DNA from 2 places in the Priestia sp. TGN 0903 genome. Region 2 is predicted to be linked to the other one. Evidence: predicted binding sites of a transcription regulator. Region 2 holds the regulator's gene; the other holds the start of a gene.
What was found. The regulator LexA, encoded in region 2, represses DNA repair genes until DNA is damaged. The targets are predictions, from matches to a motif close to CGAACATATGTTCG.
Positions count from the first base shown of each region.

Region 1: the regulator LexA is predicted to act here: its motif matches at 3,604-3,617, upstream of ACRPLY_RS03075 (YolD-like family protein).

Region 1 is NZ_JBOZGL010000001.1:586,270-593,146, forward strand. It holds gene ACRPLY_RS03055 (PTS fructose transporter subunit IIABC) at 1-899, opposite strand, end outside; gene pfkB (1-phosphofructokinase) at 912-1,826, opposite strand; gene ACRPLY_RS03065 (DeoR/GlpR family DNA-binding transcription regulator) at 1,823-2,575, opposite strand; gene ACRPLY_RS03070 (hypothetical protein) at 2,958-3,098, opposite strand; gene ACRPLY_RS03075 (YolD-like family protein) at 3,220-3,573, opposite strand; gene ACRPLY_RS03080 (YitT family protein) at 3,822-4,661, shown strand; gene ACRPLY_RS03085 (ABC transporter permease) at 4,693-5,427, opposite strand; gene ACRPLY_RS03090 (ABC transporter permease) at 5,428-6,135, opposite strand; gene ACRPLY_RS03095 (ABC transporter ATP-binding protein) at 6,110-6,877, opposite strand, start outside.
Region 2 is NZ_JBOZGL010000002.1:239,385-246,261, reverse strand. It holds gene tkt (transketolase) at 1-1,220, opposite strand, end outside; gene ACRPLY_RS07610 (DUF896 domain-containing protein) at 1,388-1,618, opposite strand; gene ACRPLY_RS07605 (YneB family resolvase-like protein) at 1,688-2,356, opposite strand; gene yneA (cell division suppressor protein YneA) at 2,410-2,739, opposite strand; gene lexA (transcriptional repressor LexA) at 2,886-3,503, shown strand; gene ACRPLY_RS07590 (hypothetical protein) at 3,713-5,158, shown strand; gene ACRPLY_RS07585 (hypothetical protein) at 5,226-5,426, opposite strand; gene ACRPLY_RS07580 (ArnT family glycosyltransferase) at 5,709-6,877, shown strand, end outside.

The DNA.
Region 1 (6,877 bases), on a different contig from region 2:
ATTGCTGATACACCGCTCATTAGGTGTTTGTAAAACCCTGTACGCTCTGATCCTTTACTTTCTCCGCCTTCTTTGCTGCCACCGCCGCCGCTGTATACAGGAGCGTCTCCTTTTAACGCGCGGTTAATTAATTCTTCGGGCTTACGAATTCCTTCAGCTACTGGAACTTGAATAACTTTTTTACCTGCAAAACGTTCCATTTCTACTTGCTTGTCCGCTGCAACAATAATAGCGGTAGCGTTTTCAATTTCTTCCTTCGTCAACGCGTTTTTAACACCGCTGGAACCATTTGTTTCAACTTTGAGCGTCACGTTCATGTCTTTCGCTTTTGCTTTTAGGCTATCCGCTGCCATATACGTGTGGGCAATTCCCGTTGGACAAGCCGTTACAGCAAGCACTAATTGATCTGAAGCTGTATCCACTTCTTCTTCCGGCGCTTCATTTTCAGTTTCTTTATCATCAATTGCTTTAATGACTTCATCAATTGATGATGCTGTTAGCAACGTTTTTCGGAACGATTCGTCCATTAATAACGTAGACAAACGAGATAATGTTTCTAAGTGAGCATTATTCGCGCCTTCACTCGCTGCAATCATGAAGAATAAATGTGCAGGCTGTCCGTCTAATGATTCATAATCAATACCTTCTGTTGAGCGTCCAAATGCAATGGCCGGTGTTTTTACCGAGCTTGTTTTTGCATGCGGAATGGCAATGCCTTCCCCAATTCCCGTTGTACTTTGAGATTCACGATTTAAAATTGCTTCTTTATAGCCAGCTCGGTCGCTTAAGCGACCAGCTTCGTCTAATTTTCCAACTAACTCATCAATAACATCAGCTTTTGACGTGCTTTTTAAATCAAGAATGATTGTATCTTTTTTTAATAGTTCTGTAATTCTCATTCTCGGTTCCCCCTACTCTACCTTTGTGATTGACACTTGTTCACGAAGCGTCTTTACATCTTCTGCTGTACATAATTCAAGTGAGAATGCTGTGGCACTTCCTGAAGCAACTCCTGTTTGAAAGGCTTCTAATAAATCCCCTTGCTTTACATAAGAAGCAATAAATCCAGCTACAAGTGAATCGCCAGCTCCAACAGAATTTTTCACTGTTCCTTTAGGGACTGTGGCACTGTAGACACCGCTTTCGTTAATAAGAAGTGCTCCATCGCCTGCCATGGATACAACGACGTTTTGCGCTCCTTGTTCCACAAGCTTTTTACCGTATACTAGCGCATCTTCTGCACTGTTTACTTCTACATCAAACAATTCTGCAAGTTCATGATGATTTGGTTTGATAAAAAACGGCTTGTGAGACACGACGTCTAGCAAGGTTTTTCCACTTGCATCTACTACTACTTTTACTCCGTTCGCTGCTGCTAGTTCCGTTAACGTTTCATACACAGAACTTGGAAGCGTTTTCGGTATGCTTCCTGCTAATACGAAGATATCGCCTTCAGTCATTTGCTTTACTTGAGTCAATAAAGACTGAAGCGCTTCGTCTGTAATAGCAGGTCCTTGACCGTTAATTTCTGTTTCTTTTTCCGTTTTTAACTTTACGTTAATGCGGGTATCTCCATCAACTCTTGTAAAAGCTGTTTCAATATTCTCCGCTTTTAAGTAGTCTTCGATATAGGTTCCTGTAAAGCCGGCTACAAAACCGAGAGCTTTATTATCAACATCTAATCGCTTTAAAACGCGAGAGACGTTAATGCCTTTCCCTCCTGGAAACTTGGCTTCATTCGTTGTGCGGTTAAGTCCGCCTTCTTCGAATGCTGAAACATGTACTACGTAATCAACGGATGGGTTCAACGTACATGTATAAATCATGATTTCACAACCTTTATGTCTGTTTTGTTTGCATACTGTATAAGTACATCACTAGGTACGTCATTTGTTATAATTTTTGCTTCATGTAAATCGGCTATTTTCGCAAAACTTGTTTCAAAAAACTTAGTAGAATCTGATAAAATATAAGATTCTCTAGAAAGCTTCATTGCCGTTTGCTTGATCAATGCTTCTTCTGGATCAGGAGTTGTATATCCATATTGATGATGAATCCCATTCGCTCCCATAAAGCACTTATCAAAACGATACTGCTCAAGACTTAAAAGAGCTCCATTGCCAATTAAAGCGCCCGTTTTATGTTTAACAGATCCTCCAATCAAATAGAGGGTGATACCTTGTTCTAACATCGGGTTTAAATGCATTAAACCATTTGTCACGACAACTACATCTTTTTGCTTCAAAAAAGGAATCATTTCATACGTTGTAGTTCCTGCATCTAAAAAAATACAGTCACCTTCATTTATAATGGAAGCCGCATACTCTGCAATGTTTCGTTTATCTTGAATATTTTTAGCAGATTTTTCGATAACGCTCAGTTCGATTCGTTTACTGCGAATAAGCGAAGCGCCACCGTGAACACGTTTGAGCATTTGCTCTTCTTCTAGTTGACTTAAGTCTCTTCTAATTGTGGATTCCGAAGCGCCTGTAACTTCGATAAACTCTTGCACTTTTACAAGTTCTTTCTCTTTTAAAAGTTTTAAGATTAGTTGATGTCTCTCCGGCGTTAACATGTTCTAGCTCCTTTTTCAAAAAAGCGTTTTCATTTATTTCATGTACTTACTTTATCACGGTTCACATTCAAAATCAATCATAAAAAATCAAAAACATTCATTTTTTTAATTACAAAATAAAGTTTTTTGAACGAACAATTAGATTTGCATTTGTTTTGATAATAGTTTATACAAAAGGAAATAAGCTGGTAATTCAAGAATTTGTCTACTTTTCTCATTATATGTAAAGGTTTTCTTGCAACTAATTAGCTATGACTGTTTTTGACTATTTCTTGACCGATTTAATTTCTCTTGACTGAATTATGTTTAGCTTGTCCTGTTTTAATGAGAGCCTATACATCAAAAAAGTTGTCCACCTTTTTGGACAACTCAAAGTGACCCATCATTTAAATAAAAACAGAAGCATATATAATATAGAAGCAAGGGCAGAAGAAATAGCCAAACTTGAGATAAAACGAACGAGTCTTTTCTTAATGAACTGCGTTAATTCAATTTCTCTTACTTGAGTTTTTTCATTTTGCATACAATATCCCTTCTTTAATCAAAATTTCCTAGTAGCTAAAAGTGACTACTCGCAGAATATGCTTTTATGTATTGTATGCAAGCGTTAAAAAAAAGATACAAATTCAACAAAAAAGCTACTCTTAGCTAGAGTAGCTTTCATCTTTCCATACATCTGCTTCAATTACTGCATCCGCTCGAATCGAATATGTATAACAAGGCCCTGTCACCATCAGCGTATTCGACTGCAGAGAAACTTTATCGATTGTCACTCGTTCATATCTTTGAATATGTCCTGCTTCATAGACGTGAAGGGTTACTGGATGATGCTCCGAGTAACTGTTCATAATGACATTTTCAATATGCTCAATCTTTTCTTTTTTCAACCCTAAAGACTGCTTATGGGCCTCGGGACTGTACATTTTCTTCATTTTCTCTAAATGCTCAGGCATTACTAACTTCGCATACTGTTTTAATTCATCTTGATACACGTTCATTCTCCCCCTTGACTCTTGCTTCTATTTTACCGAACGAACATTCTCATTGCAAAACTTTTTAATCAAAATAAAAGCAAACAATTCATTTTTTCATACTCCATAAAAACTGTCAAAAGATTTTATGTTGATAGCAGAAATTGATTTTTTAAAAAATAATAATATCCCATCTTTAATTCAGCCTCTAGAGTTGGTATAATACATTGTCATGACTGTGTTTTCGGAGTTTTTGATGATTGGAGGTAACGTTCATGATCAATAAAACAAAAGAAATTATCCTCATTATTCTAGGAAGCCTCATTTTCGCACTGGCCATTAATTATTTTGCTATTCCAAATGAATTAGCAGAAGGCGGCGTAACCGGTGTAACAATGATTACCTATTATGTACTAGGCTGGTCTCCTGGTATCACAAACTTTATATTAAACGGTTTGCTGGTACTGATCGGATACAAATTGCTTCACAAACGTGTGATTGCTTACACAATTATATGTATTATTTTCACATCTCTATTCCTACATATAACTGAAGGACTGGGAAATCCTCTTGACGATACGCTACTGGGGGCTATTTTTGCTGGTATTTTAGCCGGTGTAGGACTCGGGCTTGTGTTTAGAGGTGGCGGAACTTCCGGAGGCTCGGCAGTTATCGCCCGCTTAGCTAATCAATATCTAGACTGGAATATTAGCAAAACGATGCTAGCAATTGATTTATTAGTTGTAGCAAGCGCCTATTTTGTCATCGGTGGAGAAAAGACGATGTACACGGTTATTTCTCTTTATATCGGAACAAAGGTGCTGGATTATATTATTGAAGGACTCAACCCCCGCAAAGCAATCACCATTATTTCACACCGTTCAGCTGAAGTAGCCGAACAAGTTAACAAAAAGATGCAGCGAGGCGTCACTGTCTTTTCTGCTCATGGAAGCTATACAAAAGAAGCAAAAGACGTATTGTACGTAGTTGTGAACAAACAAGAACTATTAGAGTTAAAGCGCATTATTCATAAAGTCGATGAACAGGCTTTTGTGGTTGTCCACGATGTGCGAGACGTCTTTGGAGTAGGTTTTACTATTCCAAAAGCCAGCTAAAAACCCGCTGTAAAAAAGCGGGTTTTTTCTATTATATATGTTTGCGCTGAAAATACAGTAAACCTGCTACTCCAAAAAGCAGAAAGCTGCTTATAACAACCACTAAGAAATTCTGTGTAGTCAGCATCAACCCCCATGATGCTTTTCCAGTTACACCTAACATTCCATACATTGGCTGAGTCCATGGGTACCAGGGGCCAAATCGTTCAGAATTAGCAACGAATAAATTCGGTAGTGTTAAAATGACGTTGACTGTCAAAGATGCTCCAAAGCTAGAACATGCCATTGACACAGCTAGCATAAACGCAAGAATGGGCAACACCGCAACCCATCCGCCTAGCATATTTCCAGCTATCATCTTTAATGGCACAGCGCTCGGATAGTCTTTTAACATGCTAACTCCTAATAAAACAACAAATACAAGCACTTGAAGAATTCCCATGAAAGCTGCTGCTGTAATCAATTTTGCTCCGTATACCGATGTCCTTGTCACAGGAAGAGATAATAATTGCTTCCATCCTCCCGCTTCGTGTTCATACCGACAGATGAAGGATGTTACTAACCCGCCAATTAACGGATAAAACAGCAATCCGTGAACATTGGCAATCAAGGCATCTGCCATTGCCCATTTCATTCTCCCGCTTGGCATTGCCTGATCACCTACAAAAAGGATAATAGCGATTAGAATAGGACTCACAAAAAGGTACGTCCAGGCTTTTGTTTTAAACAATTTAAACGATTCTATCCTACATAATTGCAAAAACATTTAGGCCACATCCTTGTTGATAAAGTGCAAGGCGCCTGCAGCATATAGGAAAATACCGATAATTACACCTGCTATTATGTACATATTCCGATAGTCAGAAAACGCTAGCATTGGCCATTGCCAGAAAAACCAGCTCGGCAATTCTCTCATACCACTCATCGTCACACTCATCACAATACCTAGTGCAAGAGAGCGGCCTTGATTTTTAAAAAGCATAGATAACCATATTTGAATAGCTACAAATGGAATGGCAGAAAAAAACGGATAAAAGGTATACACGAAAAGATTTTTCCAAGAAGACGGAAAACCAAATCCTAACCACCAGCCTAACCCAATTATACCGATTAATAGAACAGCAGAAGCGATAAGTAGCATAAACATAACTACTACAAATTTTGCTGTATAAACACTCAGTCTGCTCACAGGTAAGCTCAGCAGCTGCTTCCATGAGCTTCTATGATATTCAATATGCGCTACATTTGAAGCAAGAATCGTTCCTCCCAGTAAAAAAGCTATTGGAAGCGTGATGTTTAGTTCATGAAAAAGACCTTCCCACACATTCGGATTTTGCTGAATTAAATATTCATATCGAACGCTATAATCAACTAGAGTTAAGCCAATTACACCCGCTGGACCTAAAAATAGTAAAAACCAGAGCCATTTTCTTTTTAACTTTATACACTCAGCCTGCAGTATTTTTGTGAACATATCTATTCTCCTCGCTTGTCAGCTTTAAAAAGATATCTTCTAATGATTTCGATTTTTCTTCAACTCGGTAGATTGAGACATTTTCTTGCACAAGCTGATAAACAAGATGTGCCACTTGCTCATGATCAATATAATCTAAAAGAAGACTATGTTTATCGATAGTAGGTACAAACCCGTTTGCTAATAGTATTGTTTTAGCCTTTTCTATCTCTCCTGTTGTAAATGCCACTTGATGCTTAGCTTTTTTGCGAAGCGATTCAATCGAGCCATTAAATAGCATCTTTCCTTTTGTAATAATACCTACTTGAGTCGCTAAATGGTCGATTTCATAGAGTAAATGACTTGAAATCAATACGGTAACTCCGTTTTCCCCTGGCATTTCTTTAATTAATGAACGAATTTCTTGAATTCCTGCAGGATCCAGTCCGTTGGTTGGTTCGTCTAAGATTAATAAACGAGGATTTCCAAGGAGTGCAGAAGCAATACCAAGCCGCTGTTTCATTCCAAGAGAAAAGCCTTTGACTGGGCGATTTGCTTCTTTTGTTAATTTTACAATATTTAGTACTTCATCCACTCTGTTTTTAGATACACCTAGTATTTTACGAAGTACCTCTAAATTTTCTCTTGCAGTTAAATGCGCATAATAGGAAGGGCTCTCTACAAGTGAACCTATCTTTTTTAAGGCTTGAATATGCTGCCTGTGATTTTTTATTCTTTCTCCAAACAGCTCAATTTCCCCGCT
Region 2 (6,877 bases):
CAAATATTACGTCCGCTGTAATCAGCTGCAGTGAAGTCTTCTGAACCTTTAATCATTGTTTTATTTGACCCAGCTAAGTCAGCTGAACCGCCGAAGAATTGAGGTACAGCTTGTGCTACTGCGTTTAATACTTCTCCAGAAGAAGCACGGCTAGCTAAGCTTGAACCCGTTTCGTATGCTGGAAGCGTTTCTTCCCAGCCTTCCGGTAACTTTCCTTCTACTGCTAGTTCAAATTGACGACCTAGTTCAGGATATTTTTCTTTATACTGTGCAAATACATCGTTCCATTCGTTTTCTTTCTTTTGGCCATCTTCAGCAATTGTAGCTTTGAAGTGAGCATACACTTCTTCTGGCACATAGAAATCTTCTTCAAATGTCCATGCATAAGCTTCTTTTGTTAATTTTGTTTCATCGGAACCTAATGGAGAACCGTGCACGCCAGAAGTACCCGCGTGGTTTGGAGAACCAAATCCGATTGTTGTTTTTACTTCAATTAGCGTTGGGCGTGTTAAATCGCCTTTTGCTTCTTCAATTGCGTTTGCAATCGCTGTCAAGTCATTGCCGTCTTCAACGCGAATTACTTGCCATCCGTAAGCCTTGAAACGATCTTCTACGTTCTCAGAGAACGAGCGATCTAAATCTCCGTCTAAAGAAATATCATTTGAATCGTATAAAACAACTAAGCGTCCTAATTTTAAGTGTGCCGCTAATGAAGCTGCTTCAGCAGATACACCTTCCATTAAGTCTCCGTCACCACAAATACCATACGTAAAGTGGTCTACAATTTCTAAACCTTCTTTGTTGTATGTTTCAGCTAAATGACGTTCTGCCATTGCTTTACCAACAGCCATTGCAATACCTTGTCCTAGTGGACCAGTTGTTGCATCAACACCTGCTGTATGACCGAACTCTGGATGACCTGGTGTTTTGCTTCCCCATTGACGGAAGTTTTTAAGGTCTTCAATTGATAAGTCATATCCAGCTAAATGAAGCAAGCTGTATAATAGTGCCGATCCGTGTCCTGCTGATAATACAAAGCGGTCACGGTTGAACCAGTTTGGATTCTTTGGATTGATGTTCATAAATTTTGTCCACAATGTATATGCCATTGGAGCAGCTCCCATTGGCATACCTGGGTGACCTGAATTTGCTTTCTCAATCGCATCGATTGATAAAGTACGAATTGTTGCAATCGAAAGATCTTCAATACGTTGTGTCATACTCTTCATTCCTTTCAAAACTATGTACATATGTTATCATACTAATGATTTGCTTATTTGTACAATACTTGAACCAAAAAAATTTCCACTTTTACAGTTTTTGTGTGCCTTATTAAAAATATACAAAAAACTAGAGGGAACTCTCCCTCTAGTTTTACTAGAACGTCTTAGTGAAGACGCTTCTTTTTGCTCTCTTTTAACTTCTTAGGCGTAACATCTTTACCTTCCTCGTCCACAACTTTAATCGTATGAAGGTGGTTTGTCATAGATTGTCGGAAAACTTTTAAATATTCCTGACGTAGCTCTTGCTGTTCTTTCGCTTCAGATTCTGTCAGACCTTCAGCCTTTGCCTTTTTTGAAAGAGCATTAATACGAGCAAGTTTATCTTTTGATAGCATATAAAACCTATCTCCTTATAATCAATAATTAAAATTACCGAACCGTTCCGGCAACATGTAGTCATCTTACTAAATCTCTTTCGTTTTATCAAGAGATTGAGCACTCTCTTGATACTCTTGATAGCGACGATGTACCGTTGCTTTTGAAATATTATAACCAAAACCTTTTAGCGTAACTGAAATTTCAGCAAAGGTTAAGCCGTTATGACGAAGGCGGACAATTTCTTCAATCGGCGCTTCTTTTTTTTCTCTTCCTGAGTTAACTCCTTGATTTTTTAAATTTTGCTGCGGACGATAACCGTTTTCTACGGCTCTTTTCATTCCTCTTTTAATTTTAGCGTTATGTAATTTCCGCTGATGCTCTTCCACTAAGCTAATAATATCTAACACCATCGAATCAGATTCTGAAAGCTGAAGCTGACCTTGATGACTAATCGTATAGATCGTAGCATTTTCTTTATGAAAAGCATGAAGAAGCGCAATTCGGGCATTTCCTCTGCCTAATCGCGTTTCGTCTTGAATGAGCAGCACAGATATTTTTTCTTCTTTCATTGTATGAAGAACATCCAATATACCCTCTCTGTCTACGTCATATCCGCTTGCTTTTTCCATTACGACTTTTTTTACGTTTAGATGGTGAAGATCAGCAAGCTTTTTTAATTCTTCTTGCTGGCGCTGTAAAGATGTTTCTTGGGTTTTTTTATCCGTACTTACACGGCAATAAATAATGGCGTCCACTTTTATCACGACCTTTTCGGCTTCTAACAATATTCAGGAACGGCCGTTACACACTACTGTTCAATTGCCACTTGATTATGTAACTCTTTTTTTAAAACAGGAATATATAATTTATCTCCAGGAGATAAAGACTGGGCAGTGTCTGAGTTTAGATCATTGACGTCTTCAACCCATTTGACAAATTCATTGGTGGTCAAATGATGGTGATTATGATACTTGTTGGACAAGTCCCAAAGCGTATCTCCTTTTGTAATAGTAACCGTTGAATATTTGTCTAAATCTACTTTATCCGCTCCTAAAACCAGCGTCAATACATATGTAAGTGCAGCGATAACTGCAAAAAAAATAGCGTAATGTTTCATAGAATGTAAGAATTGGTGCATATTATGATCCCCCTATCAGAATATATGTTCTTATTTTATTGAGAACATTTGTTTCTGTCAATGGAATTCTTCGAACTTATGTTTGTATATTGACACATCACGTGGTATAATTCACCTAAAGAATAGCTAAAATCGAGGTGAAAAATATGAAGCTATCAAAACGTCAACAAGACATACTAGATTTTATTAAGCACGAAGTAAAATTAAAAGGTTATCCGCCTTCTGTTCGTGAGATTGGGGAAGCGGTGGGATTAGCCTCTAGCTCCACTGTACACGGGCATTTAGCTCGTTTAGAAAGTAAAGGGTTAATTCGCAGAGATCCAACAAAACCAAGAGCAATCGAAGTTCTTCAACTAGACGAAGTAAACATCCCTAAAAGCAATGTCATTAATGTTCCTGTTATCGGTAAAGTAACAGCGGGTCTTCCTATAACAGCCGTTGAAAATGTGGAAGAATATTTCCCTCTTCCAGATAAATTCGTTTCTCCAGATGATCATGTATTTATGCTTGAAATTATGGGAGAAAGTATGATTGAAGCAGGTATTCTAGATGGCGATATGGTAATCGTACGTCAGCAGCAAACTGCTAATAACGGAGATATTGTGGTCGCTATGACCGAGGACAACGAAGCAACGGTAAAACGTTTCTTTAAAGAAGAAAATTTCGTTCGTTTACAGCCTGAAAATTCAACGATGGCGCCTATTATTCTTCGCCACGTAACGATTTTAGGAAAAGTCACTGGTGTATATCGCACGATTCACTAATCACACACTGTATGTAAAACCAACTAATCATGATGTTAGTTGGTTTTTTACGTTTGTTTTCTAAAAAAATTGGCATATTATAAATGATACGTCGAATCATTACAGGCAGGTAGAGCGGTTTTTATAAAGCCTGTTTTACCTTTTACTTTCTGTCTGCATTTTTTCGACTCTCAAAAAAAATACAACCGACTATAAGAAGGATGTAGTTTATGACCAATACACCAAGGAAAACAGAACCATTTCAAACTATTATGCCTACCAAAGCAATGAACATGTTTCTTTTTCCTTTTTCCTTTGATCGAAAAAATAAAGAGCAGCTTGTTCATGCACTAGAAGCAAATATGTTTGAGTTTTTTTCCATTCAAAACAAACATGTAGAAAAAGAATACTACGGAGAACAGTATTACGTATCTCATGATAGCTTGGATCAATATTTTCTTCCTTACATTGAATGTATTCTATTTCCTGATTCGTGCGAAAAAGAAGGCTTGCTTCGATTTTCAAAAAAAATAGACCATACCGTTACGCTACAAACTTCCTCCACCACCGTGTCTAGCAACGTGCTGTCTGTGGATGTTTTTTTATGTCCTTTTGAAATTGGCGTCATGACCATTCGCACTGAGATGAGTCATAATCATTACACCTATGATGACATTTTAGAATTCATGAATCATTTTCGTGTATTAGAACCGAAGCTTGCTGAAGAGCATGGATCCACCATTACCTATGAACATCATCGCTATAGCAAAGTACAGGATTATATTTTTTCACAGCTCGCGCCATTTTTGAACGAACACATCAAAAAAGAAGCGACGCGTGAACAGCACGTCGGGAGTCTTCCTTATTTTATCGATGAACGGATGTTTGTATTAAGTTATGTAACGGTAAATCAAGAGCAAGAGATTAACTCCACAACTTTATTTCGTACTGGGCAGCTAAATAGCTATACGCCTGACGGGAAACCGTTTATCTCTGCACACAACCATGAGTATATTAAAACGTATAATACCAAACACGTGTATTCCAGATGGGCTCCTGAAACCTATTACGTTATAACAGACCATGTGTTTTCGTGTATTTCTAAATCGACAGACTCTAAAACGGATCAGCTTTTGATGAATCATCTATTTGGCCAACATTACTATAATTTATTTTTGCATTTTTTCTATAAAATCGTGTTGCTAAAACTATCCTATGAGTATTCTCAGCTCACGTTTCATAAAAATTCAGAGGGCATCGAGCGACTAATTCGCTCTATTACTGTATTTTCAGGTAAATATTTATTTTTAGAAATTAGCTCTCGCACGGAAGGTCAAGAGTTTTCTGAGCTCTTTAAAAAAATCTTCCACATCAATTCTCTTTATCAAGAAGTCAAAGAAACCCTTGGTACTTTGTATCAAAATCAAGAGAAAATCGCGGCCAAGCGTCACAATTACTTATTATTAATTTTAACGATTTATACCGTTCTTTCCGGTATTTACGGAATGAATTTAGTTATTAGCAAGCTAAAGGGAAACATCAATTGGGATAGTATGAAGCAGTTTTCTATCTTTGAATATATCGCTTTAATAGTAGCTTTATCAGGAATTCTGATCAGCATTAGTCTCGGAGTGAGTTCCCTATGGAATTTATTAAAAGATCGATTTAAAACATAAAAGCTGTTCGCATCAGAAAATACATTATAAAAAAGAAGAGATTGAGACATAACTAAACCAAGCAAGTCTAAAGGGAAACAAATGAAATAAATAAGCTAGCAGGGATTGCTTGTGACATCGCAGTTGATTTCCGTGCAAGACTTCGCTTTCCGCGGGCGGCCGGTGAGCCTCCTCGTCGCTTGCGCTCCTGCGGGGTCTCACCCCTTCCGCTTTTCCCGCAGGAGTCTTCGTCTTGCCCTCCAATCAACTGCTGGAAAGAACTAAACAAATGAAACCTACGTGCACCATAAAAAACGAACCACTAATCAAACATGATGATTAATGGTTCGTTTTTCGCTTCGACTAAAATCCTTTTTTCCCAACCTCTTTTATCTATTACTAAATCACTGCCTACTCCACTGAACCTTTTATTACACGTTGTGCCGCTGTTGTAATTTCAGAACAATCTAACATTATACTCTATAAGAAAAATATATACAAAATAATAAAATATGGTATCATAGGGTAGGAATTTTGTACCTTATCTTTGAAATAATTTGCAGGAGGTAATATGCTTAACTCATTTTTATCCAAAAGCCTGATTCTTTTATGTGTCATGATTCTTACATGGTCTCTATGGGGCAGTTATAGTGCGATGACAAATTCATTGGACTTAAAAGGCTTGGCTTTAAGTAATTCATTTATTATTGAAGGAATATGTATCACTTTCCTTGTCATTTTTCTAATAGCTATTGCAAGTAGATACATGAACAAAACTGTTTTTTTTATTTCACTGATTGTTTTGACCTTAGGTGTTCGATTAGCATGGATGCTTTCTGTTCAAACACCTGTAAAATCTGACTTTCTTGTCATGTTAGATGCCGCACGTAATATCGCAAAAGGAAATTATGAATTTAACCAAAGCGTTTATTTCACTACATGGGTATATCAGCTAGGCTTTTCATTCTATGAATCTATTGTTATTCGCTGTTTTGGAGATAGCATTTTTACATTAAAATTGTTAAATATTTTTTATTCTACTGGAACCGTTATTTTTATTTATCTAATTGGCGCTAAAGTATTTAACGAACTTGCTGGGAGAATGGCAGCTTTCCTATATGCGTTCTACATTCCGAACATTCTCTACAGCTCAGTGTTAACCAATCAGCATTTAGCTACTTTTTTATTTTATGCAGCTTTTTACCTTATTATAAAAAGATTTGCTCATAACAAGTTTAGCTGGCTTTATATTGGTCTTCTATTGTCGTTAGGAAATTTAATGCGCCCTCTGGGACCCATTATTATCGTTGCTGTTTTCATTTATTTCATCTTGCAAATTCTTCAACCTTACATTAAAGCGAAGGATGCTGCTGAGTTAAAAACTCGTCGAAAGAAAATAGGAAAAAACCTCGTAGGCGTACTGGCTACTTTTTTTATTGCAAATGCGCTGATCAACTACTCTTTTGTAGCGAGCGGTATTTCTAAATATCCTTTAAGTAACAGAGATCCTTTATGGAAATTCGTTATTGGCTTTAATTATGAAACAAGCGGTTCTTATTCTTCAGAGGATGCTAGTCGTTTTATGGGTATGCCAATTGGAGAAAAACGAGCTGAAGCAGAAAAAGAAGTAATTAAAGAGCGAGTAGCAGATAAAGAGCAACTTTTAGATCTCTTTCACATTAAATTCCTGAATATGTGGGGAGGAACGGATGCATCTACATTTTGGAGTATTTCATTAAC